4 regions of the Romboutsia sp. genome follow, and region 3 is predicted to be linked to each of the others. Evidence: riboswitches for the same ligand, from Rfam matches in the RefSeq annotation. Region 3 holds a riboswitch; each other region holds the start of a gene.
What was found. A riboswitch is a leader RNA that binds a small molecule or an ion and turns the genes downstream of it on or off. The one in region 3 is predicted to bind cyclic di-GMP.
Positions count from the first base shown of each region.

Region 1 (7,886 bases), on a different contig from region 3:
TTAATCATAGTTCTTACGAAGTTATTTCCTTCGCCATATAACCATGCTGTTCTAACTATGAAATATTTTGAGCAGAACTCTTTAGTAAATTGTTCTCCCATCAACTTACTACTTCCATATATTGAATTTGGACAGGTTTTATCATCTTCTCTATATGGTCTATTTCCTTTTCCATCAAATACATAATCAGTTGATACTTGTACAAATTTAGCTCCTACTTTTTCACAAGCTATTGCTAAGTTTCTTGAACCTATTGCATTTATTTTATATGCATTTTCTATATCTGTTTCACATAAATCAACTGCTGTATGTGCTGCGCAGTTTATAATTACATCTGGTTTATGCGCTAATATAACTTCATTTACATTATCAATGTCAACAATATTTAATTCGTTTCTATCCGTAGGTATTATTTCATAAGACTTTTTTATTCCTAGTTGTTTTGTCAGTTCTAGTCCTAATTGTCCCTTACTGCCTGTTATCAATATTTTCATTTTTTAACCTCTTAACTATATATATTTAAATACTACGATGCATTTTCATCTCCAAATAAAACAAAAAATGTTTTAAATATCAATTTAATATCAAGTAATAAACTTCTTGTCCGTATATACTTAATGTCAAGGTCTACCCAACCATCAAAATCAATGCTATTTCTTCCACTTACTTGCCATATGCAAGTAAGACCCGGCTTTACCACAAGCCTTTGGATTTGGTATGGTGTATACTGTTGTACTTCATGGGGGATTGGTGGTCTAGGGCCAACTAGACTCATATCCCCTTTAAGTACGTTGAATAACTGCGGTAATTCATCTATACTTGTTTTTCTAATAAAGTTCCCTATTTTTGTTATTCTAGGGTCATATTTCATTTTAAATACTGGACCTGTTTGTTCATTTTGGTCCTTTAATGTTTCTAGTAGTTCTTCTGCGTTATGTACCATACTTCTAAACTTATACATCTTGAAAGTTTTTGGATACCGTCCATTTCTCTCTTGTGTAAAGAATATTTTGCCCTTTGGGTCTTCTAGCTTTATTAATATAGCTACTGCTAAAAATAATGGTGATAATAATATAATTCCAACTAAAGAACCAACAATGTCTATTATCCTTTTACTTACTATGTAAAACATTGAATTATTGGTTTCAATATGGTTTAAGTCAATAGCTACGGCTGATTCATCCACTTCATCTTCAAATATAACGTTTGCTTGCACTACTATCCCCCCATAATATTAAATTTTTATTTTATGCCATTGCTTTTTCTTTTTTATTCTTTTTCTTATTATTTCTTGACGCTCTGCCGCTTTTTTCTTCTTTGTAATAATAATCGTAATAATCATATCCTGAACTATTTGCTTCAAATTTGTTAAGTACTGTTCCTAGTATATTAGCTCCAACATTGTCTAATCTTTCTTTAGCTAGCTTTACCATTTCTACATCTGTTTCGTTAGCACCAACTACAAATACTGTCCCATCTGTATATGTTGATATTATTCCTGCATCTGTAACTAGTCCTATTGGTGGTGCATCTATAAATATGTAATCATAATGCTCTTTTAGACTTTCCACAAACTCTCTCATCTTTTTAGACGATAGCATTTCTGATGGGTTTGGTGGTACTTGACCACATGTTAGTACGTGTAAGTTCTTTGTATCTGTACAGTGTACACACTCTACAAATGTTTTATTATTAACAAGCACATCTGTAAGTCCATGTATGTTGCTTAGTCCAAACATTCTATGTACACTTGGATTTCTTAAGTCTCCATCTAACATTAGTACTTTTTTTTCTAGGTTTGCAAAGCTTGCTGCTAAGTTTGAGATTACTGTACTTTTACCTTCGTCTTTTCTACTACTTGTTACACTTATTATTTTTATTTCTTTATCTAAGTTTGCAAATTCTATGCTTGTTCTTATTCCTCTATATGCTTCTGCTATAGGAGATTTTGGTTTATTTATACTTATTACTTTATTCATTTGTTATCCCCCTATTTTGCTATTTTTTCATTTGGTATTACTCCTAATATTGGTAATCCTAGGTGTTTTTCTATATCTTGTGGTGTTTTTATTTTATTGTCTAAATATTCTATCAAAAACACAACAAATAGACCTATCATAACTCCAAGTACTGCTGCTATTGCAACGTTCATTATCTTATTGGGTTTAATAGGCTCATGTGGTACGATAGCTTTATCTATTACTTCTACACTATTTGCTTTTGTTATTCTTTTTGCTTCTTTTGTGAATACTTTTGGAATTTCATTTGCTATATCTCTAGCTTTTTGTTTGTTTGTGTCTTGTACACTTATACTTATTATTTGAGTGTCTTGGACTGGCAATATTGTTATCTTTTTTGATAGTTCTTCATATGTTAGGTCTAATTTCAAATTATCTATTACTGGTTTTAATACTGTTCTTGATTTTATTATTTCTCCATATGTTACTGCTAGCTTTTCTGTTACTATAACTTGATCTTGTGTTATCATTTGTGTTTGTTTGTCTTGGTCAGTATTTACTATTATCGTTGAATTTGCTTCATATACTGGTTTTAATACAAAGAAACTTACCCCTGCGCTAACAAACACTGCTACTACTGTTATAATTGCTATAATCCAAAATCTTTTTTTAATGATGCCAAAATACTCTCTTAAGTCGATTGTTTCCTCCATTTGCTTTCCTCCATATTATTTTATATTTACAATGCCTATTTTTTTAGGCACAAAAAAAGACTATATTTTCTGCCACTAAGAATATATAAAGTTATACTTTATATTCCTGTGTTTTACAGTAATTATAGCCGGTTGCACCACTAACTCCATATGTCCCAGGTGCCCAGATACGAGACATATTTCTCAGTTTCTATTTATTTGTTACCATTTATAGGTAAATAGTAACATTATATGTATTATTTTTATATATCTTCGACAAAACTAGTTCTTTTGTTACAAAACTAGTTTTTTTATCGCAAAATTAGTTCTTTTGTTACAAAACTAGCCTTTTTGTTACAAAACTAGTTCTTTTGCTACAAAACTAGCATTTCATTTTTAAAGCAATTTACTTATTTTCACTTATTTTATATGAATTTTATTGATTTTCACTTTATTTTCCAATAAAAAAATACTAATATGCTTCAACATATTAGTACTTTTTTTTAATATTTTTCTATTTCTTGCAGTAATTCTTTTACTAAGTCATTTCCTTTTATCTTTCTAACTATTTCACCTTTTTTAAACAGTAGTCCTTCGCCTTTTCCACCAGCTATTCCGATATCGGCTTCTCTTGCTTCTCCTGGTCCGTTTACTGCACATCCCATTATGGCTACTGTTATATCTTTTTCCATGTGGTTTATTTTTTCTTCTACTTCATTTACCACACTGATAAGGTCTATGTTACATCTTCCACATGTTGGGCAAGATATTACTTTTATTTTATCATTTAATAAATCTAAGCTTCTTAGTATTTCTTTTCCAACTATAATTTCTTCACAAGGATCTCCTGTTAGTGATATTCTAACTGTGTCCCCTATTCCTTTTAGAAGCATTGCTCCTACTCCGATTGAAGATTTTATTGTTCCTTTTTTTACACTTCCTGATTCTGTTATTCCTATGTGTAGTGGATAGTCTACTTTTTTAGCTATTAGTTCATAGGCTTCTATTGTTTTGTATATATCTGATGATTTAAGTGATATTACAATATTTCTAAAGTCTAGGTCTTCTAGTATTTTCACATGTCCTAGTGCACTTTCAACTAGTGCCTCAGCCGTTGCTGATCCATACTTTTCTAGTAGTTCTTTTTCTAATGAACCACCGTTTACGCCGATTCTTATCTTTAGGTTTTTTTGCTTACACTTTTCTACTACCATTTTAACTTTTTCTATGCTTCCAATGTTTCCTGGATTTATTCTAACTCCATCCACTCCTTGGTCTATTGCTTCTATTGCTAGTCTATGATCAAAGTGTATATCAGCTATTACTGGTATATTAGCTGCTCTTTTTATTTCACCTATTGCTTTTGCCGCTTCCATGTCTGGCACTGCTACTCTGACTATGTCACAGCCTACATTTTCTAATGCTTTTATCTGTGCTATTGTTGCAGCTGCATCTCTTGTATCAGTGTTTGTCATTGATTGTATGCTTATAGGGTTATTGCCACCTATTTTCACATTTCCAACACTTACTTCTCTACATTGTCTTCTTTTATAGATCATCTTATCACCTATTTTCTAACTTTTATTTTATCATATTTATTTTAATTAAACTATTTGTCAACTCAAATTAATTCAATATATTTTAAACTTAAATTTTAATTTAACATCTAAAATAGTTTAACTATATCTTTGTATGTTATAAATACCATGAAGCCCATTAGTAGTGCAAATCCTATCATATTTATTGTTGCTTCTTTGTTTGGGTCTATTTTTTTTCCGCCTCTTATAGCTTCTATTCCTAGCATAAATAATCTTCCACCGTCTAGCGCTGGTATTGGTAATAAGTTAAATATTCCTAAGCTTAAACTTATCATTGATGCTATGCTCATTAAGTTAGGTATCCCTGTTTTTGCTGCATCTGAAACCATTCCCACTACTCCTACTGGACCTGCTACTGCATTTCCTACTCCTCCAGGTACTGTTCCTGTTACTAGCTGACCAAAGAACGTTAATGTTTGCTTTGTTGCGCTTGTTATCGTTGTAACTGCACTAGTTATTGATTTGAAAAAGTTTTTTTCAAATTGCGTAGCTATTCCTATTACGTATTGACCTTGTTCATTTTTTTGTGGTTTTAAATTAAATTCTTTTGTTTCTTCATTTCTTTCAACTTTTATGTTTACTTCTTTACCATTTGATTTATGTAAGATTGTTATTACATCTTCCCATGATTTTGTTTCATTTCCATTTATGTTTATTATTTTATCTCCTGCTTGCATTCCTACTATTTGTGCTGGACTATTTGGTAGTACTTGCTTTAGTGTTGTACTTGGTGTTCCTGTGTATAAAAATACAGGTACTAGTAGTACTACTGCAAATATTATATTGAAAAATGGTCCTGCAAATAGTATACTTGCTCTTTGTAGTATAGTTTTAGCTCCAAATGATCTTGGATCTCTTGATTCTCCGTCTTCACCTTCCATACTTACATATCCACCAAGTGGTAATAATCTTACTGAGTACTTTGTTTCACCTTTTGTTGTGCTAAATATCTTAGGTCCCATTCCTATTGCAAATTCGTGAATCCTTACTCCTGCTTTTTTTGCAAATAAGAAGTGTCCTAGTTCATGTATAAATACTATCGCACTGAATAATAATAATGCTACTATTATAGTCAAAATTTCACACCTTCCTGTTAATTCAATTATTTGTTAACTTATATTTTTGTATCTTCTGTTATATTTTATGTACCTACTTTATGCAACTTAATACGTATTCTCTAGCCCATTTATCTATTTGCAGTATTTCTTCTAGATTTGGCTTTTCTATACTATTATGAGCTTCTAAAGTTTTTTCTATGTAATATGGTATGTCATAGAATCCAATTTTATCCTCTAAAAATTCATTTACTAGTACTTCGTTTGCACTATTTAATACTGCTGAGTATGTTCCGCCCATTTTTAATGTTTCATATGCTAATTTTAAACATGGGAAAGTTTCTAAGTCTGGTTGTTCAAATGTTAATGTTGCTATTTTTGCTAAGTCTAATCTTTCAAAGTCATTTTGTACTCGATTTGGGTATGATAGTGCATATTGTATAGGTAGTCTCATGTCAGGACATCCTAGTTGCGCCATTACTGAGCTATCTATAAATTGTACCATTGAGTGTATTATACTTTGTGGATGAACTACTACATCTATTTGATTGTGATTTACTCCAAATAGCCATTTTGCTTCTATGACTTCTAATCCTTTGTTCATTAGTGTGGATGAGTCTATGCTTATCTTTCTACCCATTGACCAGTTAGGATGCTTTAGTGCTTGGTTTTTAGTTACTTTTAGTAAATCTTCTTTATTTTTTCCTCTAAATGGACCACCTGATGCTGTTAGTATTATTTTTTCTATTTCTTTGTTTTTTTCTCCATTTAAGCATTGGAAGATTGCACTATGTTCACTATCTACTGGTAGTATAGCTACATTGTGCTTTTTAGCTTCACTCATAACTAAGTCTCCTGCACATACTAAGGTTTCTTTGTTAGCTAATGCTATGTCTTTTCCATTTCTTATAGCTGTTAATGTTGGTACTAGTCCTATCATTCCAACTATTGCTGTTAATAATACATCTATCTCATCAAGTGCAGATATTGCCTTTAGACCTTCCATCCCACTTAATACTTCTATACTAATATCACTTGGTATCATTGATTTTAGTTTTAATGCGCTAACTTCGTCATATACTGCTACGTATTTTGGTTTGAATTCTTTTATTTGTGTAAGTAGTAATTCTACGCTACTGTTAGCAGATATAGCTACTACTTCAAATTTATCGCTATGTTGTCTTACTACATCTAATGTTTGTTTCCCTATTGACCCTGTAGAACCCAGTATTGATATTCTTTTCATTTTATTTCCCTTTCTATAATTTTAATATTATCATCCTAACATTACACCACTAAATATTATACCACTAAATATTGTAAAATCATCCACAATTTTGATTTAAACACCCTTGGTAAATCCATATATTTTACAATATTGCATCTTTTATCTTTACTATGTAGTATAGCATTTATGTTTTCTTTCTTTCATCATGTTTAATATTATCTTTATTTCTTCTATATTCATTTTTAATATTATTATTGTGTAAGTTATCGCTCCTATTAGTATGCTTATTAGTAGTGCTGTGGTTTCGTTTAGGAAGCTTTTGTATAATATTTTTATTAGTTGGTTGTAAGATATGTTTGATATTATTCCCATAATTGTTGATGCTATTGTTGTTTTTACTAGTGTCTTTGTTATTATTTTTAAGCCGTAATCCCCTATTTTTGTTTTTAATTTTATGGAGAGTATTATCACTCTTGTTATTGATGCTATGCTTGCTGATAGTGCTAATCCCATATGTCCCATATATCTTATTAGTGTTAGGCTTAAAGTTATATTTATAAATATTGATATTATACTTGTTGTCATTGGTGTTTTTGTGTCTTTTTTAGAGTAAAATACTTTGTTTAGTATTATTGTTATATTTGTTCCTACCATTCCTATTGCATAGCATTTTAGTGCTTGTGAGGTTAATATTGTTGCTTGATTATCAAATGCTCCTCTTTCAAATATTAGTTTTACTATTGGTGTTGATAGTACTATTGCTCCTACTGATATTGGTACGATTATTATTAGTACTACGTTTATATATCTTTTTATTATATTTTTAAATTCTTCGTCATCATTGTTGCTAGCTAGTTTTGATAGTACTGGATACATTACTGATACTATTGTTGTTATAAATAATGATGTTACTAGTGTGTCTAGTTTACTTGCACTATTTAGTACTGTTATTATTCCATCTCCTAGGGTTGATGCTAAACTGCCATCTATTATGTTGTTTATTTCACCTGCGCCTACTCCTAGTATTACTGGTCCTAGTAAGTATATTATTTTTTTGATATTTTCATCCTTTATGTTTATATATGGTCTATATCTAAATCCTATTTTGTAAGCGCTTGGTAGTTGAAATATTATTTGGCTCATTGTGGCTATTAGTGTTCCTATTGCTAGTGTTTCTATATTTCCATTTTTACTTATTAATATTGATGCTATTAGTAGTATATTGTATGGAAGTATTGTTAGTGATGGTATGTTATATTTTTCATTTATTTGTAGCCAGCATGTTAGTATATTACTAACACCTATGAATATCATTGAAAATACCATTATTTTTGTAAATCTTACTGCTAACAACA
Region 1 is NZ_JBXKIW010000005.1:2,793-10,678, reverse strand. It holds gene rfbD (dTDP-4-dehydrorhamnose reductase) at 1-494, opposite strand, end outside; gene AC11VW_RS00425 (sugar transferase) at 527-1,216, opposite strand; gene AC11VW_RS00420 (CpsD/CapB family tyrosine-protein kinase) at 1,248-1,979, opposite strand; gene AC11VW_RS00415 (YveK family protein) at 1,991-2,671, opposite strand; cyclic di-GMP riboswitch class II at 2,791-2,872, opposite strand; gene ispG (flavodoxin-dependent (E)-4-hydroxy-3-methylbut-2-enyl-diphosphate synthase) at 3,154-4,209, opposite strand; gene rseP (RIP metalloprotease RseP) at 4,317-5,324, opposite strand; gene AC11VW_RS00400 (1-deoxy-D-xylulose-5-phosphate reductoisomerase) at 5,398-6,549, opposite strand; gene murJ (murein biosynthesis integral membrane protein MurJ) at 6,700-7,886, opposite strand, start outside.
Region 1: it holds a riboswitch for cyclic di-GMP, as region 3 does, so the genes downstream of both, AC11VW_RS00415 (YveK family protein) here and AC11VW_RS02825 (glycosyltransferase) in region 3, are expected to answer to the same signal.

Region 2 (7,886 bases), on a different contig from region 3:
TTACAATTAGGAAAAGTAATAACTATATCAGGAGCAGCTGGTGGAGTTAAATACATACCAAAAACATCAAAAGCAGAAAATGAAGAATTCCTAATGGAGTTATGTGAAAAAATAAGTGATAAATCGAGAATCTTATCAGGAGGATTTTTATATTTAGTAGATTTAATATATGATCCAACTATAGCCGCTAAAATAGGTAAAATATTTGCCTCAAATATAGATTATGTAGATGCTAATTATGTAGTTACAATGGAAACAAAGGGAATTCCAATGGCACTAATGACAGCAAAAGCAATGAACTTACCATTAGTTATAATAAGAAAAGACATCAAAGTATCAGAAGGTCCTACACTTAGTATGACATATGTAAATGGACACAATTCAAAAGTTGAAAGCATGAGCTTACCAAGAAAAGCTCTAAAACCAAACAGTAAAGTTATATTAATAGATGACTTTATGAGAGGTGGAGGAACTATCAAGGGGATGGTAGACCTTATGAATGAATTTGGAGCTGAAGTTATAGGAACTGGAGTATTTATATCTACAATGGAACCAGAAGCAAAGATGGTAAAAGATTATATATCTTTAATTCAATTAGATGTAAATGCTGAAAATGTGATAGTAGAACCAAACCTAAAAACATTCAGAGATGAATACCAAAACGAAACTTTTGAAGAGGAATGTGAAATTGACGAAATATTAGATGAGGAAGAAGAATAATCCTACAAAAAAATATGATTTTTATAAAAATAAAAAAGGATATTTCAAACATTCCTAGAATTATATAAAAAAACAGTCTAATATTAAATATATTAATTTCTAATATTAAGTATATTAATTTATCAAAATCTAAGGGGGATACAAGGATATGAAGATAACTGACGTAAGAGTAAGAAAGATAACTGATGAGGGGAAGATGAAATGTATAGTTTCATTAACTTTTAATAATCTATTTGTAGTACATGACATAAAGGTTATAGAAGGACATAATGGATTATTCATAGCTATGCCAAGTAGAAAAGTAGGGGAAGGTAATTTCAGAGATATAGCTCATCCAATAAATGCTGAAATGAGACAAGTATTAGAAGACTCAGTTTTAAAAGCATATAATGAAGCAGTAGCTCAATTAGAAGTTGCAGCTGAGTAATTATAAATATAGAGATTTATTAAGAGCCGAACTATTCGGCTCTTTTTTGTGTTTTAATTTTTTGTATAAAGGTATACTTTTTTGTAAAAAGATGCTATATTAGTTAGGGATAACGAAGACATTGTATACAAATAGAAAAATTTACATAATATAGATATAGAGGAAATAATACATAGAATGGAGTAGGGCTATGAACTTTAAAGCTATAATCCTTGCAGCAGGTAAGGGAACAAGAATGAAGTCTAAATTTCCAAAAGTAGTACATAAAGTATGTGGAAAAGAAATGGTTAACCATGTAATAGACGTATCTAAAAACTCAGGGGTTAACGATATAGTAGTAATACTAGGACATGAAAGTGAAACAGTAAAAGAAAAATTACCTAAGGACACTATGATAGCAATGCAAACAGAACAATTAGGAACTGGGCATGCTGTTATAATGGCTAAAGAATACATAAATGATGAAGACACAATAGTAGTACTATGTGGAGATACACCTTTAGTAAAAGAAGAAACGCTAAAGAAGTTATTTGACTACCACCTAAAAAATGAATATCATGCTACAGTACTTACTACTTGCGTTGATAATCCAACAGGATATGGAAGAATAATAAGAGATGAGAATCAAGATTTACTTAAAATAGTAGAGCAAAAAGATGCTAATGAAGAAGAGAAAAAAGCAAAAGAAATTAACTCAGGTATATACTGCTTTAATGGAAAAAGCTTAAGAGAATCTCTAGATTTACTAGATAACAAAAATGCTCAAGGAGAATACTACTTAACAGACACTATCAAAATAATGAGAGATAATGGTCAAAAAGTAGGAGCTTTCAATGGTTCAACAATAGAAGAACTAATGGGAGTTAACTCAAGAGTAGAATTATCAAAAGCAGAAGAAATAATGAGAAGAAGAATTAACGAATCTCATATGGTAAATGGTGTTACGATAATAGATACTAACTCAACATATATAGAATCAAACGTTGAAATAGGAAATGACACTATAGTATACCCAGGAACTATGTTACAAGGGAATACAAAGATAGGTTCAAGTTGTATAATTGGAATGAATTCTAGTATAACAAATTCACAAATTGGTGATTATACAGAGGTAGAGAACTCAACAATAGTAGACAGTATAGTTGGAGAGAACACAACAGTAGGACCATATGCATACTTAAGACCAAATAGTAACATAGGAAACAACGTAAAAATAGGAGACTTCGTAGAAGTTAAAAATGCTACAATAGAAGACAATTCTAAAGCATCACATCTTTCTTACATAGGAGATGCACACGTTGGAAAGAACGTAAACATCGGATGTGGAGTAGTATTTGTAAACTACGATGGTAAAAGTAAATTTAAATCTGTAGTAAAAGATGGAGCATTCATAGGCTCAAACTCTAATTTAGTTGCACCAGTAACGGTAGAGGAAAAAGGATACATAGCTACAGGCTCAACTATAACAGAAGATGTTCCACAAGGAGCATTAGCAATAGCAAGACAAAGACAGGTAGTAAAAGAAGGTTGGGTAGAAAACCAACAACAAAAAGATAAGAAATAGCAACTAAATGGATTATTATTTTTAGGCACTATAGCCTTGAATTTTTAATAAATATAACAAATGTTTAAATTTTCGGGAGGATGTACATGAATACTAGCGGAAGCGAAATCAAAATACTTGCAGGAAATTCATCTAAAGAATTAGCTAAGAAGATAGCTGATTACATAGGAGTACCAGTAGCAGACTGTGAAGTTGGAACATTCAGCGATGGAGAAATATCAGTAAACATCAAGGAAACAGTAAGAGGATGTGATGTTTTCGTAGTTCAATCAACAAATAGTCCAGTAAATGATAACTTAATGGAATTATTAATAATGATAGATGCAATGAAAAGAGCATCAGCAGGAAGAATAACAGCAGTTATACCTTATTACGGATATGCAAGACAAGATAGAAAAGCTAAGGCGAGAGATCCAATCACGGCTAAGTTAGTTGCTAACTTATTAACGGCAGCAGGAGCGGATAGAGTATTAACAATGGATTTACATGCAGCGCAAATCCAAGGATACTTTGATATACCTCTAGATCATCTGCAAGGTGGAAAAATACTAGCAGATTATTTCAACGAAAAGCAAATACAAGATTTAGTAGTAGTATCACCTGATTTAGGAAGTGTTACAAGATCTAGAAAATTTGCTAATAGCTTAGATGGAGATGTTCCAATAGCTATAATAGACAAAAGAAGACCTAAAGCTAACGTATCTGAAATAATGAACATAATAGGCGAAGTTAAAGGAAAGAATGTTATATTATTAGATGACATGATAGATACAGCTGGAACAATAGTAAATGCAGCCAATGCACTTAGAGAATTTGGTGCTAAGGATGTTTATGCTTGTTGTACACATGGAGTATTATCAGGGCCAGCTATAGAAAGAATAGAAAGTTCAGTTATAAGTGAGTTAATAGTACTTGATACTATACAACTTCCTGAAGATAAGAAAATAGATAAAATACAAATCAAGACTGTAGCTCCTTTATTTGGGGATGCTATAAAGAAAATATTCTCTAACGAGTCTGTTAGTATATTATTCTAATTAATAATATTACTAGATACACCTTATTTATTATAAATAGGGTGTATTTTTTTCTGAAAGATTTCCTGAGAAATTATTATAATTAGATTATATTTCAAATTAGTACAAGAATAGTTCTGTAGTATTATTAAAATATATATAATCGATTAAATATAATATGTATTTTAATACACTAAAGTAGTAAAAATATATATTGAATTTGTTGATTTTAAAAGAAATACATGGTATTATGTAAATAAATGGTAGTGATTAGAGACGATGAAGTATATCCTGTATATGGGCACCTAGGATATATGGAGCTAGTGGTGCAACCGACTATGTTTATTTAAGTTAACTTTAAGTTAGCTAAGAGATAAGGATGGTCTTTTTGTTTTGGTAAAATATTCCTGATAAATGATTAGGACTTATATTGGTTGAGGGATATTATATAAAAAAATAATAAGGGGGAAGTTATATGATAAAAAACTTCAAGAAAAAGAAAAATAATAAAGGTTTCACTTTAGTGGAATTATTAGTAGTAATAGCTATTATAGGAGTGTTAGCAGTAGTGGCAGTACCAGCTTTATTTAAAAATATAGAAAAAAGTAAAGTTGCTAGTTTAGAAACAGATATAAGTGCTATAAAATCTGCATCGCTAGCTAAATATTCGGATACAGGAGCATATCCTGCAACATCAGGTACGGTGACGTTAGAAAATGCTCTAGCAGGAGAGATTGAGAACTTATCTAAACCATTTGAAGGGGCTACCTATACATTAACTGGATCAGTTCCAACTGATTTAGTATTACAAGTTACAGCTACTTTTAGTGATAAGGCCCAAAATAAATTAGTCAAAGATTTAGGGATTGGAAAAACTGAGGCCGCTAAAACTACGAATGGTTATGTAAGTGCAACAACGCTTAGTTATACACTTATAAAAGGAAATTAATTTAATGAAAAAGAGTTTTTATCTTTAAGATTTAAACTCTTTTTTTTATAATAAATACTTAATTGTATTTTTATTTATTATAAATCTTAAAAAGATATCAATTTAAAGCTTATATAACATAAATGAGGTGAAAATATGCCAAAAAAAATAAGAATTGGAGATAAATTAGTTCAATACGGATACATAACAGAAGAACAATTACAAAAAGCACTATCTCTACAAAAAGGAACAGGAAAAAGAATAGGTGAAATCCTTATAGAGCAAGGATTAATAAGTGCAGAATTACTAACAAACGTACTAACAGAACTACTAAATGTAGATAACATAGATCTTACCCCATCAAATATAAGACCAGAGGCAATACCAAAAATACCACAAAATATATGCAAAAGATACAAAGTATTTCCATATAAAATAGAAGACAACAGGCTGTATCTGGCAATGGAAGATCCTCAAGATAGAGAAGCTATCCAAGATGTTAGACGTATAACAGGTATGGATATAGTACCAAATATAGCAACGATATCAGAAATAAACCAAGCAATAGAAGTATGGTATTCAAATACAGATATAGATAAAGCGATAAGTGAATACGCAAAAAATGATATACAAAACACGTTAAAAGATGAAATAACAGGAGAAGAAGATGTAAACTCAGCTCCTATAGTCAGATTAGTTCACAATATTTTAGAAAGTGCAGTTAGAAAAAAAGCAAGTGATATACACATAGAATATGACGGAGATTTCATGAGGGTTAGATTCAGATTAGACGGGATTCTCATGGAACATATGAAAACAAGTGCAAAAGCGTATAAAGCAATAATAAGTAGAATAAAAATAATGGCGAACTTAAATATTTCAGAGAAAAGATTGCCGCAAGATGGTAGAATATATTTAATAGTAGATAGTAAACCTGTAGATTTTAGAGTATCCACAATGCCAACTAGTAAAGATGAAAAAGTCGTTATGAGAGTACTTGATAAATCAAGTTTCATGGTTAGTAAAGAAAAATTAGGATTTAGCCCACAAAGTATAGAAATATATGATGAGTTTTTAGCAAAACCATATGGACTAATACTTGTAGTAGGTCCAACTGGAAGTGGTAAGACGACTACATTATATTCAATGCTAAACCAGCTAAATGATGTTGAAAAAAATATACTTACAATAGAAGACCCTGTTGAGTATGAATTAAAAGGTATAAATCAATCGCAAATAAATTACAAAGCAGGTCTAGATTTTGCAAGTGCTTTAAGAGCATTTCTAAGACAAGACCCAGATATAATAATGGTTGGAGAAATAAGAGATCATGACACAGCAGAAATAGCTATAAGAGCATCTCTTACAGGACACCTTGTACTTAGTACATTACATGCTAATACAGCAGTAGGTGCGATATCAAGACTTTCAGATATGGGAATGGATAGTTTCTTAATAACATCATCACTAGTAGGTGTTGTAGCACAGAGGCTTGTTAGAAAAATATGTCCTTTCTGTAAAGTTGAATATCAAGCAGGTATAGGTGAAAAGAAAGCGTTAAACTATGGTTTAGATAAAGACTTAACTTTATATAAAGGTGAAGGTTGCGATAAATGTAATAATACTGGATATAAGGGAAGACTCGGTATATATGAAATGATACAAGTTACAAAACATATCAGAGATTTAATTGACCAAGGAGCAAGGGAAGATGTAATATTAGCAAAAGCTAATGAATTGGGAATGAAAACAATGAGACAAGATGCAGCAATAAAAGTAATGAGTGGGCAAACTTCTGTGGAAGAAATGATAAGAGTAACATTTATAAGCGAGTAAAAGGATGATAAAATATGAGTAAATTTAGTTACACTGCAATCATGTTAAATGGTTCAAAAACAAAGGGAGTAATCGAAGCAAAAGATTTAATTGATGCAAGAAGTCAATTAAAAGCTAAAAAGCTTAGAGTAGTAGATTTAAAGGAAAAAAAAGAATCTACTTCATTTATGAGTAAGAAAAAAAGGAAGAAATTAAAGCCAGATGCTATAAGTCACTTTTGTAGACAGTTTGCTATAATTATATCTTCAGGTATAAATAGTGTAATTGGTTTAGAGACATTGGCAAAAAGAACAGAGAATAAAATATTAGCAGCAGAGATAAGTAGAATAGTAGATTCAGTAAAAAAGGGCTCTACTATTGCGGATGCCATGCTAGAAAAAGGTTCAAAGTTTCCTAAGCTTTTAGGAGCCATGGTTGCTACTGGAGAAGAGACAGGAACAATAGAAGCAGTGTTAAAAAGTATGGCTACATTCTATGAAAGAGAACATAGAATAAATCAAAAAATTAAGAATGCATCAACATATCCTGCTATAGTAGGAATTCTTTCTTTTGCAATGCTATTCTTATTTACTAGTTTTATAATACCTCAAATGATGGAATCTATATTAGAAATTGGGGCAGACTTGCCTTTATCAACTAAGATAATCATGGCTCTAGGAAGTTTTATGAGTAAGTGGTGGTGGCTAGTTTTAGTTTTTATAGGCATAGGTGTGTACGTTTTATTACAATATATCAAAACACCGTTAGGTAGAGATAATAAGGATAGGGTAATAAACAAAGTTCCTTTATTAGGAAAGGGTATAAATAGCATAGTTGCTATGAGATTTTCAAGGTCATTATATTTATTTGTATCAACAGGATATCCTCTATTGCAAGGATTAGATCATATAAAAGCAAGTTTAAATAATTCACTAGCTGAAAAAGCAGTAGCAGATGCTAAAGAAGGTCTTATAAGGGGAGAAACTTTAGCAGAAAATTTAGAAAAACATAACTATTTTGATTCAGTACTTATACAAATGATAGCCATAGGAGAACAAACAGGTCAGCTTGAAACGATAACTGATCAAATGGCAGAGTTTTATGAGTATGAGTCAGATATATACTTAACTAGATTAGTAGCCATGATAGAGCCAATAATGATTATAATAGTTGGAATTATGGTTGCGATATTAGTTATGTCAGTATTTTTACCAATGTTAAGTATATACGACGCTTTATAGGGAGGACAAAAGATGAAGTTATATATATCATATTATGACAACTATATATCTATAGTTGAAGGAATCTATAATAAGAAAAAAGAGCAATACAATATAAAAAATGCTAAGTTTTTATCTTCTGAAGATGTAAAAATAGATAGCAATGATAAATATAGCCTTCTTAAAGAGGCATTAA
Region 2 is NZ_JBXKIW010000072.1:11,352-19,237, forward strand. It holds gene purR (pur operon repressor) at 1-720, shown strand, start outside; gene spoVG (septation regulator SpoVG) at 869-1,147, shown strand; gene glmU (bifunctional UDP-N-acetylglucosamine diphosphorylase/glucosamine-1-phosphate N-acetyltransferase GlmU) at 1,338-2,711, shown strand; gene AC11VW_RS10915 (ribose-phosphate diphosphokinase) at 2,798-3,748, shown strand; cyclic di-GMP riboswitch class II at 3,992-4,074, shown strand; gene AC11VW_RS10920 (type IV pilin protein) at 4,203-4,676, shown strand; gene AC11VW_RS10925 (GspE/PulE family protein) at 4,812-6,491, shown strand; gene AC11VW_RS10930 (type II secretion system F family protein) at 6,506-7,711, shown strand; gene AC11VW_RS10935 (PilN domain-containing protein) at 7,724-7,886, shown strand, end outside.
Region 2: it holds a riboswitch for cyclic di-GMP, as region 3 does, so the genes downstream of both, AC11VW_RS10920 (type IV pilin protein) here and AC11VW_RS02825 (glycosyltransferase) in region 3, are expected to answer to the same signal.

Region 3 (7,886 bases):
GTCACTTGTCTATTTACTTCTTCTGGGTATGGAGAATATTTATCATATGTTCTTAACCCTGCTTCAACATGCCCAACTACAATTTGATTATAAAAAGCAGCAAAACTACCTGCTAATGTAGTAGTTGTATCTCCATGAACTAAAACTATGTCAGGTTTAACTTCTTTTATAACTTTGTCTAAGCTCTGTAAAGCTCTCGTAGTTATATCAACTAAAGTTTGTCCTTGTTTCATTATATTTAAATCATAATCTGGTTTTATATTAAATGTATTTAAAACTTGATCTAACATTTGACGATGTTGTGCTGTTACGCACACTATGCTATCTATCTCTTTCCTATATTCTAACTCTTTAACCAAAGGTGCCATTTTTATAGCTTCTGGTCTAGTTCCAAATACAGTCATAACTTTTATTTTATTCATTATAAGCTCCTTATTTGTTCTATTTATATAGGTAATTAATTCCTATTTATAATCCTTTGTATAATAGTATGGTATTCATGTATTAATTCAGATGTTCTCATTATCCAAGCCAACATACACAAAATCGAAGGCTTGTATGCCTTCGGTTTTGTGTATCTATTCAGTAGACTGGACTAATCTTAATGTAATTTTCTATAAGTCTTTCTATATACTGCTGAGGACAATATTCATCTATTGATGAATTATTATATTTTAATTTATACTGTTTTATAGTAGTATCTAAATTTATAAAATTAGATTTATTTATGTAAGATTTTTCAGGTTTTTCAAGGTGATTTTCAGCAAATTCTTTCATTCCACCTAATGGATTTATAAAAAATGGTTTATTCATGATATAAGCTTCAATAAGAGACAATGGAGCATTCTCATACCATACCGAAGGTAATACTAATGCTCTTGATTTTTTTATTATTTCTAGTGCTTCTTCATGTGTCTTACTTCCAAGTAATTGTATACTATCTAAATAATTATTTTTCACATAATCTTTAATTATTTCTTTTTCTTCACCATCTCCTACTACAGCAAACTTGTATTTTAAGTTGTTTTCTTTTAGAAATTCTATAAACTTTAAAATACCTTTTTCTTTTGATAAACGTCCTACAAATACTAAATCAAACTCCATTAGGTTAGTGCTATTCTCATCTATTTTTTGAATTTTTTCAATATCAAATATGGGATTTTTTAAAATTCCAATCTTATTTTCATCTACAATGTATTTTATTTTTTCTTTCATAAATTTACTTGGTGTTAAAAATAAATCTATTACAGCTAAATTATTACCATAATTGTAATTAAAAATAGATCTTATACCTTTCAGTAAGCTATGTGAAAAGCCTCTCTTATCACAATTGTTCAATATCACTCTATGATTTTTTTTATCTAAACATTTATCACAGATATTAATATTATCTTTATTGTACGATATAAAACCAGTATTTGGACAAGCTATATGATAATCATGTACTGTCATTATAACTTTACAATTATTCTTTTTTTTATATTTTTCTATAGCTTTTAATATAGATGGAGATAATACATGATAAAAATTGTGAACATGGATTATATCTGGCTTATTATTGTTTAATTTTTCATATAATTTTCTATATGCTTCTACTGAATATATATAGTTTATTGATTGAAATATGCTTTTATTTGTATTTATATCTCTTATATCAAAATTTATCACTTCTATATTTTTATCTTTTAGTAGTTCTGTTGTTTTTTTGTATACTACCTCAGCCCCACCGCCTTCATAAAAATCATTAACTTGAATAACCTTCATTAAAAACCTCCTATTAACTTTCTTGGATTTTAAGATTTATTTTTTACCATACAATAATCTTGTGTTTTATTATTTTTTTTATAGGTTATCCTAGATATATATATTGGAAGTAATATTGCAAATAAAGGACCTATTAAATATGCTATCCCTACCATTAAAGCTCCTCTCATTAAGAAAATCATGTGAGAGCTCATATAAAGTGCTATAATTAATCCAAAATTATTATTTGTTCCTAAATCTATTTTTTTTGATATAATAGCAAACACTGTACTATATATCAAAATGCCTATTATTCCAAAATCTATATATGCCTCACTTACAATTGGGTTTGATAAATTATCAAACCACATTGCATAGTGATCCATTAAATATCCACCAATTAAAATTCCTGTAGTTACAGCTTTATCTGGCCATATAGATCTAGGCACAAAAAATAAAATAGATGACAATAGTTGTTTTCCTAATGTAAATCCATAATCTTTTGTATATAAAATTGTAGCAATAGAATTTGCATATGCATCAAAATCTAACCATATAAACTCTTTATATAAAGAGAAATTTTTTATATTTTCTAATATCATAGGTATACTATATATATAATAATCATGGGTAAATATTTTGACACTAGGAAACAACAATAATAGTATAAATACATTAAATAGAGTAAATCCTATATTACCTATTTTTTTTATAGGGAAATAAAAAATTAATGCTATTATAATAGGTCCTAACGCATTCCTCTTATGCATTAATGGATTCAAGAAAAGTATTACAAATATTATACTTAGAAATACATGTACTTTTTTATTTTTTATTTGATTATAGGATGATATTACACAAAAAATATATCCTAGTGGTACCATAAATAAAAATCTTTTTATAAATAACTCACTCACACCACCTTCACTAAAAACCATTAATGATGATGGATTCGTTATTTGTGTATATATGCTTTTAGAAAATATTATTAATATTAACAAACATATAATTGCAAATAAATTTATAGTTTTGTTATCAATAAATTGATTTACATCTAATATTGTAGATTTTTTTACTTTTGAAAATTTATAAATTAAGCAATATACAATCATGAATATTATTATATAAAAATTATTTAATGTTACTAGTTTTTCGTCAACTAATAATGTATTTGGAAATTTACCATAGTTAACTTGAAACATAGGTGTTAAAAACATATAACTATAAAAAAATACAAAGAAAATTGACATCGTCGGTTTTAAATTTTTACTAAATGATAATTCATTTAATATCAAGGTTAAAATTCCTAAGATAATTATAAAGCTGCCTAATATGATAATACTATCAATGCATAAAAATAACGTCAAAATTAAATTTATTATAAAAAATAATAACACAATGTACTTCTTTAAAAATGCTTTAAGTAAATTCTGTTTATTGTATCTCATTTTATCCCTCATCTTCTCAATCGAGCATAGATATTTGACTTTTATATAATCAAATATTTCTACTTGTAATACCTAGTAATTATAATACTCTCCCCATTTTACTCATGATTTTTTTATGTTCATATTTTTTTTCTTCTACATATGATTTTATTTTATGCTTAAATATTTCTTCATCAAACATTAAAGCATGATTTCTGATATCTTGTTTATTCCACTGCATTTCATTAAACTGCAATACAGCATCTTTTAAACTATTAACTGTTTGATCTTTAAAGAATAAACCTGTTTGATCAGCAACTACAGTTTCTAAAGCCCCCCCTTTGCCAAAAGCTATAACAGGTCGTCCGCTAGCTTGTGCTTCAAGTGGAGTTATTCCAAAATCTTCTTCTCCAGGGAATATAAATGCCCTACACTTAGAATAATATTCCTTTATAACTTCATCAGGTTGTCTTCCTAATATTTTTACATTTGGCTTAGCTATAGATTTTAAATATTCAAGTTGTGATCCTCCTCCTATAACAACCAAAGGTAACCCTAATTCATTAAATACTTCTACTGCTAAATCAACCCTCTTATAAGGAACTAGTCTAGATACTATTAAAAAGTATTCTTCATCAGTATCAGATATATTGAAATATGACCCTTTTACTGGTGGATGTATAACATCTGCTTCTTTTCCATAATGTTTATAGATTTTTTTTGCAACATTCTTTGAATTTGCAATATAATAATCAACTCTATCTGCAGATGCTCTATCCCAAATACGTATGTAGTTCATTATATATTTAATAAGTTGCTTCTTTAATTTCCCCATATTCTCTCTTTCCATATATTCATTGTAAAATTCCCATGCATACCTCATTGGAGAATGACAATAACATATATGTGTAGTATCTGGAGGTGTTATTATACCTTTTGCACATGAAGATGAACTTGATAAAACCACATCATATTCATTAAAATCAAACTGCTCCCATGCAGTTGGCATAAATGGTAAATACATTTGATGCTTTACATTTCCCTTAGGAAAATTTTGTATAAAGCTTGTTTTTACATCTATATTTTTTAACTCTTCATCTAGATTATTTTCATTATATGAAATCGTATATATAGGAGCTTGTTCATATATTTGCTTAAAGTTTATAATTACCTTTTCTGCTCCACCCATATTAGTTAGCCAATCATGAGCAATTGCTATTTTAGTCATTTTTTCCTCCGCTTTTTAAATAACTTATCTTATAAATAAGCTACTTTCTTTTGCTCTTTTGATTCTTCTACTATTGCCTTATTTACTTGTTACCCTCTCGTTTGATTACCCTATTTTTAGATACAAAAAAAAGACTATATTTTCTGTACACCAGAAACATATAAAGTTATACTTTATATATGTTTCTGTGTTTTTTCAGTAATTATAGCCGGTTGCACCACTATCTCCATATGCCTCAGGTGCCCAGGTACAAGACATACTTCTCAGTTTCTATCTATTTCTTAACATTTATGCTAAATATTAACATTTAATGTGTTATTTGTATATATATTCGACAAAACTAGTTCTTTTACTGCAAAACTTGAATTTCATTTTTAAAGTAATTTGCTTGTTTTTTTCTTTTATATGAATTTTGTTAATTTCAATTTTATTTTTCAATATAAAACATTAATATCCACCTTATCTATATTTACATTAAAGATATAATCTACGACTGTGCTCATTTATATTTCTTCTCTACTTATAGATTTTATACTGCAGTAACTGTTACTTCTTCACTTAATTCATATTCTTCATTTACAGAGTATTTTCTAATCTCTTTAATTAAAACTATACCTGTTATAAGTGCTGATACAATGTCAGCAGTAGGTTGTGCAAACCAAACTCCATTTAAACCAAAGAAATTAGGTAATATAAATATCATAGGTATTAATATTATAACTTGCCTTAATAAACCTAATACTATAGCCATCTTTGCTTTTCCTGTTGACTGCATGTAGTTACTACCTACTATAGATACCCCTATTATTGGCATTGCAAATGCATATTTGCTTAATCCACTTACAGTTATATTCATAAGTTGTACATCCTTATTAAACATTCCAACTAAAACTTGTGGTGCAAGCTGTACAAATAAAGCACCTAATACAAATATAAATGTTGCTGATAATAAACTTATTTTTAAAGTTTTTTTAGCCCTATCATAATTTTTAGCTCCGTAGTTAAATCCTACTATAGGTTGCATTCCTTGCACAAAACCAAATGCAGGCATTATAAATATCATACTTATTGAACTTATTGTTGCCATTGCTCCTATTGATAAATCTCCACCATATTTTTTTAATGAAATGTTTAATATAATCTGAACCAAACTATTCGTCATTTGCATTGCAAATGGAGCACAACCTATTGAGAATATTGCTGCTATAATTGTTTTATTTAACTTTAAATTTATTTTTCTAAGTTTTACGTTTGATTTTCCTCTTACATAATATGATAATCCCCACATTGATGTAGTTGCTTGGGATATTATAGTGGCAAATGCCGCTCCTTGTATTCCCATATTAAATACAAATATAAATAATGCATCTAATATTATATTGGTAACACAACCTACAATCATTATAATAGCTGAAAGCTTTGGATTTCCATCGCCTCTTATTAAATTACTAAACATCATTGACATTATACTAAATGCTGTTCCAAGTAGTATTACACTCATATAAGATTTTGCATAATTAAGCGTACCTTCACTTGCTCCGAATATAATAAGTATTTTATTTAAAAATATTATTCCAACTATAGATAATGTAATACCTATTATCACTGCTAAACTTATTGTATTTCCTATTATACGTTCAGCATCTTCTTTTTTTCCTTCACCTAACTTTATAGATACATTTGTAGTTGATCCTACACCTACAAGTGTTCCAAAGGCAATTATTATTGTCATTATTGGCATTGCCACTCCAAGACCTGTTATTGCCATAGGACCAACACCTGGTATATTTCCTATAAACATTCTATCTACTACATTATAAAGTGCACTTACCATCATCCCTATAATTGCTGGCACTGAATATTTTAATAGTAACTTACCAATTGGCTCTGTGCCTAATATATTCTGATTATTATCCATAATCTTCCTCCTTATATATTTATATTTTTACATACTTTTTCAAGTAGATTTTTTAGTGTTTCTTCTTCTTCCTTAGTTAAATTTTCACTTATTTTTTCGTTCCAATCATCAAAAACACTATATATATCTTCTTTAACTTCTCTAGATTTTTCTGTTAAATAGATTCTATTAGCCCTTTTATCATCTATATCTTTAACTCTCGTTATGAATTCTTGTTCTTCTAGTTTTTTTAGAGCTCTAGCAGTTGTACCTTTATCTATTTTTAATCTTTCAGATATTTCTTCTTGATTTTTTCCATCTTGAGCATATAGATCCATTAGAAATATAAGTTGACCTGATCTAATATCATATTTAGATACTTCTCTATTTATAAATATACTTGCTTTTCTGTACAATTGAGAAATATATTTACCTATATATCTATTATCGTTACAATTTTCTTTATTCATGTCTATTCCACCTTTTATTAGTTGCATGCGCAACCATTTTATTAGTTGCATGCGCAACTATTCTATTATAGCAGAAAATAGTTGCAGATACAACTTTTTTATCATTAGTAATATTTTATGTATATATTTAAAAAAAGTTACACTAATGTTTCTTTTGAAATACATATCATTTAGTATTTCTTCAAAATAAAAAATAGGTGCAATGATACACCTATTTTTTATTGCTCTTTTTTATTTTTATAAATATCTTCAATTTTACTTATATCTTTATTCGTTACAGTTCCTTTTACGTAACTGTAATCTAAATCTTTTCCAAGTCGCATAACAAAAGATAAATCATTTCCTATAAATATATTGTATGGATATAGGTATCTATCAAGAAAATCTGATTCAATAGATGCTTGAAGTGAAAATCTTATATCAGCATTTGGTTTATTGAAATAAAACTTAAATTCACTTTCTGTAATTTGAGTATAAGTTTTACTGTTTAATATATCAATAATGGATTCTATATCTTCTGTATTAGTTATTGGCTCAATTATAGAATTAATTTTACCCTCGCTAAGTAGTAAAGGATTTGAACTCTCAGTCCACCTACTATAATCTGCAACTGAAAATGAATGTGGTGGCGCAAGAGTTTCTTCTAATACATAGTCTTTTTCTATTTTTGTTATATTGTTATCTAGCGTATCATTTCCTTTTTTATCTACTAATAATGGATATATTAATGCTATTGTAACTACTAGAAATATTATTAGTATAATGAATTTATTTTTATCTTTGTCCATATTTACACATACCTTTCTAAAAAAAATTACCAGTATTATAATAATGCAATCAATATTTTAATATATTTTTTTTTACTCAAATTATTCTTTCTTTTGTCCATACAAAATCTCCTATATCAATTTTAATTTATAATTATTTAATAGCATCTGAAAGTACCTTTTCACTAATTCTATAGCCTCATCATAAGTCAAATTAATTAACTTAGTACAGCTTGATATATTACAATAGTTGTAAATATTAAAAGAATTAATGGATAGTATATTGTTTTAGATGTAATTTTCTTAGAGTTCTTATACTCTTCTAAAGAAACGTATGTCGCATCAATAAAATGC
Region 3 is NZ_JBXKIW010000023.1:10,080-17,965, reverse strand. It holds gene wecB (non-hydrolyzing UDP-N-acetylglucosamine 2-epimerase) at 1-422, opposite strand, end outside; gene AC11VW_RS02835 (glycosyltransferase) at 583-1,764, opposite strand; gene AC11VW_RS02830 (O-antigen polymerase) at 1,794-3,038, opposite strand; gene AC11VW_RS02825 (glycosyltransferase) at 3,271-4,398, opposite strand; cyclic di-GMP riboswitch class II at 4,597-4,679, opposite strand; gene AC11VW_RS02820 (MATE family efflux transporter) at 4,928-6,316, opposite strand; gene AC11VW_RS02815 (MarR family winged helix-turn-helix transcriptional regulator) at 6,328-6,765, opposite strand; gene AC11VW_RS02810 (hypothetical protein) at 6,984-7,553, opposite strand; gene AC11VW_RS02805 (hypothetical protein) at 7,751-7,886, opposite strand, start outside.

Region 4 (7,886 bases), on a different contig from region 3:
TGATTTTATACAAAACAATAATAAGTACTATTCAAACGTCGATGAATTTAACGAATTAGCAGATTCAGTTGTAAATATAATTGAGAAATTTAATAGTCCAAATAAATGTGAAAGTATAAGTGAGTATGAGATTAGAGATGAACTAAAATTATTATTATATAATCTTAAAAAGGAAATTTTAAATGGTTTTAAAATTAACATATATTTTTACGGAAAAGATAAATATAGTATATTAAATAAATCTTTAAATAAGAATATTATCATCATAGAAGATATAAATGAATTTAAAATTTTACATAATGTAGCACAAGCTACAGAAATAAATGCATTAATATTAAGTGAAGAAACTGTAAATGAGGATTTAGATTTTGAAATGTATTTTGATGATATTATATATTATGATAAGTTAATGAATCATATGTTCAATATAAGTGAAAAAATATATTATAATAACTATGACTATAATTACTTATTGAAATCTTTAGAAAAATATAAGTTTGAAGATATAGAAACTCTAGTTGTAGGAAATTCATATCCACTAACAGGAATAGATATTAAATTACTAAATTCTAATTCAGTGAGTTTAGCTTTATCTAGCCAAGATTTATATTATTCATATAAGTTAACTCAAGTAGCTATAAGTAATAATAAAAATATAAAAAGATGTATTATAGGGGCTGGATATTATTTAGTAAATCATGATTTATCTAAATCTAAGAGTGAGTATTCTTCAAATATGGTTAAAAATGTATACTATCCTATATTAAAAGACAAACATAATTCTGATAAAGTGGATATTATAGAAATATTAAATATTGAAAAAATATTAAATGATTATGTTGTAAGCTATATATTTAATTTGCAATTTTTAGATTACTATTTTAAAGATTTAATATATAGGGATAATAATGGATACTTTAATAAAAATTTTACTAGAGAGAGTAATAGCATTTTAGGTGGAGTAAAATTGAGTAATATTAGTGAAGAGGAAAAATTTAGATTAGGTGAATATAGAGCTAATCAACATAATAAGTTATCTAAATATAAAGAAACTACAGATGAGTATAACTATATATTTAATGAATTTATAAGTTTTTTAGAAGAAAATAATATAGAACCTATAATCGTAGTATTTCCAAACACTAAATATTATAATCAGTTTTTAGATAAGAGCTATGAAAAAGAATTCTACAAAATAGTAGATGGAATAAAAGAAAGAATAAAAATAAAAATAATTAATTTTTCAAAACAAGATATATTTATAGAAGATGACTTTATAGATTTTGACCATATGAGTGAAGCTGGAGCAATAAAAATTACTGATAAATTAAATGAATTATTAAAATGTTAAAAAAATAATTAGAAGCCTTGTATATAATCAGTTATATACAAGGCTTAAACTTATTTAAATGAATTTAATCTATTTAATGCAGGTATATAATTAGAATCATATGATAAATTATAATATTTTAAAGCTTTATCACTGTTACCAATAAGCTCATAAAATACACCTAAATTAAAAGCTGCTAAATAACTACCAGTTCCCTCGACACTATCAGAATCATTACTTTCACCTAATTGCAATGCATTTAAATAGCATAACTCTATATTAGCAAAATAACACATATACTGCTCAGGATTAGAAGCAACTAATTCCGTAAAAAATACACCACAAACAAAGTAAAAATCACAATATTTATTCATTATATCAAAGTTATCATCGATAATTTTTAATCCTTTTTCTAACTCATTAGCCTTAATAATATTGTATAAATAAAGAATCAAACCATCTTTAACGAAAGCATCAGTATCAACATTAAAATTAGTATAAAAAGCGTCGAAATAAGGTAAGGCCTCTTTATACATCTTGTTACTATAATAAGTCTTAGCTGCTTGATACAATAAATATGAATTATTTCTATTTTCTTTCAATTCATTAAGTATCAAAGAAATATTTCTCTCAAATTTATTAGTATGTAAATACCCATCATGCTCTAACTCGATATCTACTCTTTTACGAGGATAACTAGAATCCAATTGTTCGTGAATACTTCCATTAAAATAAACACCCTTAGGAGCTAATCTAGATATAAAAGAATTAGATTTTCTTATTTCACCATCTTGTTCAAATAAATTAACTATTTTTATTTGACCTATAGTCTTATCTTTAGAATTCATAAATTTATAAATACTATTTAAATCTATATTAATAATAAATTCGTCTGCATCTAATATTAAGTTCCAATCACCACTAGATTTGCTAATAGCATAATTTCTAGCATTAGCAAAATTATCATCCCACTTATAATCATATACTTTAGCATTAAATTCTAATGCTATATCTTTAGTTTTATCTGTAGACCCTGTATCTACAATTATTATTTCGTTAACTATATTTTTAACACATTCTAAGCATCTTTTTAATTTAAACTCTTCATTTTTAGTAATCATTACTAAACTTAATTTTTGCAATATATTATCCTCCAAATTTTATGAATACTAAAGTTATTATACGGATGAAAAGTATTATTTTTAACCTTATTTATATTTAATTGCTCTGATAACTGAGAAAAGCTAATTTATGATTTTCTTTTAGCTTTAAATTTAGCATATATGTTAGATATCGTTAGGACGCTAATATCCTGACTTTAAATATTTAAATATAATAAAAAAGTTTCATATTATGTAAGATTATGGTATAATTTACATATAAATAAAATTTAATAGGCAAACCTAGGGAAATCTAGCGACGCAAAACTATAGGGGCTAAAGTTAAAAAACTATGCCAGCCAGCTGCCGAAGAGTTAATAAACTTTTTGTTATCACTGCTGATATAACAAAATACTCTTTCAAGGGTATTTTTTTGTGTGAAAAAAACAATGTATTATAATTATTATTATAAATTGTAAGTCGAACTCAAAATAAAATAAGAATAACTTCACATAAAGGGAAAATATGAATTATTATATCTAAAAAAGTCAAAAAAGTTAGAAAATAGTTGTCATATTTATATTAAAATGTAGAATGTCATTGAAAAAAAGTGTATAATGTAGATTATAGCTTACTAAAATGAAATAAAAACGTTGGATAATTGTGTAGTTAAAATTTATTTTATAATTTTATTTTGGTTTGCATTCAAGCAATTAGCAATGAGGAATAATATTATAAAAGTAATTTAAACTATTCTTTTCGAGGATAGTTTTTTTATTGAAAATAACAAATTAGGAGGGGTTATGGATATATACAATTTAATGAAAATGAGCTTAGATGCTACAGACTTAAGAAGTAAAACTATTGCAAATAATATTGCAAATATAAATACACCAGAATATAAGAGAAAATATGTAACTTTTGAAGAAACGTTAAATGATAGTATGGGAAATAAACCTAAAATAGAAGTAAAAACTGATACAACTTCAGTTATGAGAGAAGATGGAAACAATATTGATTTAGAAAATGAAAAGGTAAATCAAGCATCGACAACACTTGAGTATAATGCTTTAGTGAACCTTACTAATACTAAGTTAGCGATGATAAAAAGTGTAATATCGGGGAGGTAAGTAAATGAGCGTTTTTAGTGGAATGAGAATTAGTGCAAGTGGTCTTTCTGCAGAGAGATTGAGAATGGATATTATATCATCAAATGTGGCAAATTCTAAAACTACAAGAACTGAAGATGGTGGGGCATATAAACGTAAAGTTGCTACTTTTTCTGAAAATTATGATGAGAAATTAGGTATGCTAGGTGTAAAAACTGTATCAATAGAAGAAGATAAGTCTCCTCTTAGAAAACTATATGAGCCAGAACATCCAGATGCAGATGAAAAGGGATATGTGGAATATCCTAATGTGGATATGTTAGTTGAAATGTCAGATTTAATAACGGCGTCTAGAGCTTATGAATCTAACGTTGATACTTTAAATGCACAAAAAAGTATGCTATCAAAAGCACTAGAAATAGGAAGATAATATAAAGAGGTGAGTATATGCAAGGTATAAGTGCTATAGCAGCGAAGTCAAATATATTTACACAAGGTATAGAAAATACTGTGGTAAATAATGAACAGCTAGTAAATAAAAAAGAGTCAAAGGCAAGCTTCTCAGATGTTATAGGTGATGCTATAGAGAAAGTAAATGAAAGTCAAGTGAATGCTAACAACAAGATAGAAGGCCTTATTAAAGGTGAAAACGTAAGCATGCACGAGGTTATGTTGTCAGTACAGGAATCACAAATGTCAATGCAGTTGATGTTAGAGGTTAGAAATAAGTTATTTGATGCTTATCAAGAGATAAGTAAAGTGCAATTGTAGGCTATTAACAAGGAGTAAATAAATGAATGTAAAAGAAATTATACAAAATATAAAAAATTTCATGGGCACTAAAAAGGAACAGTTTAATGGCTTAAAAAAAGGAAAAAAGATAGCTATTATAATTGGAATTATAACTATTATTTTGGCAACTATTTTTGGAATTAAATATGCAAAAGATAATAAATACGATGTACTTTTTTCAGGTTTAAATTCTACTGATGCTAAAGTTATAACTAGCGAATTAGAAAGTAGAAAAGTTGAGACTAAGGTAGAAGGAGATCGTATATATGTACCTAAGGAAGAAGTAGATAAGCTGAGACTCGAATTATCAAGTAGTATATCTAATGGTTCAAAGGGGTTTGAACTTATGGATGAGGGTTCTTCTTTCGGTATGACTGATGAAGAATTTGAGATAAAAAAACAAAGAATGATTCAAGGAGAGATAGAAAAGACAATAAAAACTTTCCCTCAAGTAGAAAGTGCAAGAGTACAGATAACACAAGGTGAGAAATCAGTTTTTGCTAAGGAAAGTGTTCCAGGAAAAGCTGCTGTATCTATTAATTTGAAGCCAGGTACGAATTTAGAACCTAGTCAAGTAAGGTCTATAATGTCATTAGTATCTGCAAGTACTTCTAATATACCAAAACAAAATGTTGAAGTAATAGATCAAAATATGAATTTATTATCAGAAGGTATATTTGATGAAAAAGGAAATGTTAATTCAGCGAATTCAAATGGAGTTGATATAGCTAGAAAAGCAGAAAAAGAATTAAGCGAAGACTTAGAAAGGTCTATTGTAGGATTATTAGAGCCTATATTTGGTGAAGGTAAGGTAAAGGCTACTGTAAATGCAGACTTAAATTTTGACACTAGCGAAAAAACCGAGCTAGTAATAGATCCAAACAAAGTAGTCATAAGTGAGTCAAAGAGTGAAAATAAATCTACAGAAGCAGGCAACACTGGCGGTGCTGTAGATAATAATATGAATAATGTAGGGAATGCTGCACAAGGAATTAGTGAAAGTAAAGAACAGAAGACAGAATATAAAGTTGGAAAGATAGAAACTAAAACTATAAATGCTCAAGGCGAACTTAATAAGATTACAGCGTCTGTTGCTATTGATGGAAATTTAGATGCTTTAGATACTAAAAATGTTAAAAATATGGTGGCAAATACTATAGGTATGCAAAAAGCTAGAGGCGATGATGTTGCTGTAGTAGCTATGGATTTTAACATGAATGGTGATGATCAAACCAATGCTAATAAAGAGGATGAGGGAGCAATTAAGGTGTTAAAAACAACAGGTTATATAGTAGGAGCAATTTTATTACTAATAGCAATTGCATTAATAACGATGTTTATCATTAAGAAAAGAAATCAAAACAAAGAAGATGACTTTGATGAAGATGCTGAAATAGATTTAATAAATCAGAAGTTAGAAGAGATAGAGAAAAATAGATTAGCTAATGGTGAAGAAGACGAGGAAAGTATTACTTTAGAAGAAGAGGTTAGAAATTATGCTTCTGAAAATCCAGATCAAGTTACAGAATTAATTAAGAGCTGGTTAAACGAATAAAAGGTGGTTGTTGATTTTGGAAAATGAAATTACTAAATCAGGAAATGCATTTGACCTAGGTGATATAGCTAAGGTTAGAAAAGTTAGTGGTTCAAGAAAAGCAGCAGTGCTTTTAATGACATTAGGAACTGATGTGTCAGCTAGTATAATAATGAATTTATCTGATAAAAAAATACAAAAAATAGGTTTGGAAATAGCTAACATACACACTGTAAACGCTAGAGAGAGAAGAGAAATTCTTCAAGAGTTTATAGAATTAAATAAGGGCAAAGAATTTGTACTAGAGGGTGGTATAGATTATGCAACATCTTTACTTAGTGGTGCACTTGGAAGTCAAAGGGCGAATAAGCTTTTAGAAGGTATTAAATATGATGCATATACAAAGCTGTTTATGGCTGCAAGAAAAGCAGAGCCAGAACAAATTTTAGCCTGTATACAAGGAGAAAGTTCTCAAACAATAGCTATAATTCTTTCTCATATTCAACCAGATAAGGCTGCATTAATTTTAAGTGAATTACCTACTAAAGTTAAGAATGAGGTTTCCTTAAAAATAGGTAGTACTTCATCGGTATCGCCAAATATTATAAAAGCTATAGATAAAGCAGTTGAATCTAAATTAGCTAAGTTAGGGCAACATGAGATGGAAAGTTCCGGTGGGGTTGATAGCTTAGTAGATATATTAGGTAATGTAGATAGAAAAACAGAAAAAAGTATAATCAACTATATAGAAGAAAATAATGGTGAATTAGCAGAAGAAATCAAAGCGAATATGTTTATATTTGATGATATTGTTAGACTTGATAATATGACGATTCAAAGAATTCTTAAAGAAGTTAATGTTAAGGATATTTCATTTGCGCTTAAAGGTTCATCTAAAGAGGTTGCAAATGTTATATTTAGGAATCAATCACAAAGAGCATCTCAAACACTTAGAGAAGAAATTGAGCTATTAGGTAAGATAAAGATATCTCAAGTGGAAGAGTCTCAACAGAATATAGTTAATATAATTAGAAGGCTTGAAGATATGGGTGAAATAACATTAGCTAGAGGATCAGATGATGAATTTATCTTATAAAAACAGCAAGATTATTAAAAGTAAGGATGTAATTGTCATAGGCAAAAAAACCTTAAAAAGCAATGTTAGTAAACTAGTACAACAAGAAGTAACAGTAGTTAATGAAGCGCAAGAAGAAGAATTTATAAAAAAAGAAGAAGAAATAAAATTAAAGTTAATTGAAGTAGAAAAGAGATACGAAGAAATTATTAAAGAAGCGCAGGAAGAAAGTTTTAAAATAATAGAAGCTAGTAAAATTGAAGCTTTAGGTATAGAAAAAAAAGCTTATGAGCAAGGCCATAGCCAAGGGTTAAAAAATGGATATGAAGATGGGTATAAAGAAGCTTATGAAGATAATATTGAAAAAGCAAAACTAGAAGCAAGTGAAATAATACAAAATGCTAATGATACTTTATTTGAAGCTAAGGAACATGTGCTAAGTTATATGAAAGAAAATAAAGAGTGTATATTAGGCTTAAGTATAAGTATAGCAGAACAAGTTTTAAGAGAGAAATTTAATGATATATCTTCAATGAATAATATATTAATCAACATAATTGAAGAATATGAACTTAAAGAAAATGTTGTTGTAAAAGTTAATCCTCTATATAAGGAAAGTCTAGATAATAAGATTATAGAACTTAAAGAAAGCTATAAAGTAAATGGTGATGTATTTATTTTAGGTGATGAGTCTATTAAACAAGGCAATGCAGTAATTGATACCTTAAAAGGTAGGTTAATTATTGGAATTGACTGTGTATTAGATAAGATAAAAGAGGAGTTATTATGATTAATATAGATTTTGAAAAGTTAGTAAATAGAGTTAAAGATATTCCATCTATTATATCTGAAGGTAAGGTTAAAAAAATAATTGGTCTTACAGTTGAGGTAGAAGGAATAAAAGGATTTGTGGGAGAGTTATGTACGGTATATAATCAGTTAAACC
Region 4 is NZ_JBXKIW010000065.1:6,658-14,543, reverse strand. It holds gene AC11VW_RS10235 (hypothetical protein) at 1-1,351, shown strand, start outside; gene AC11VW_RS10230 (tetratricopeptide repeat-containing glycosyltransferase family 2 protein) at 1,402-2,472, opposite strand; cyclic di-GMP riboswitch class I at 2,717-2,801, shown strand; gene AC11VW_RS10225 (flagellar basal body protein) at 3,234-3,560, shown strand; gene flgC (flagellar basal body rod protein FlgC) at 3,565-3,969, shown strand; gene fliE (flagellar hook-basal body complex protein FliE) at 3,987-4,310, shown strand; gene fliF (flagellar basal-body MS-ring/collar protein FliF) at 4,333-5,886, shown strand; gene fliG (flagellar motor switch protein FliG) at 5,903-6,961, shown strand; gene AC11VW_RS10200 (FliH/SctL family protein) at 6,942-7,730, shown strand; gene fliI (flagellar protein export ATPase FliI) at 7,727-7,886, shown strand, end outside.
Region 4: it holds a riboswitch for cyclic di-GMP, as region 3 does, so the genes downstream of both, AC11VW_RS10225 (flagellar basal body protein) here and AC11VW_RS02825 (glycosyltransferase) in region 3, are expected to answer to the same signal.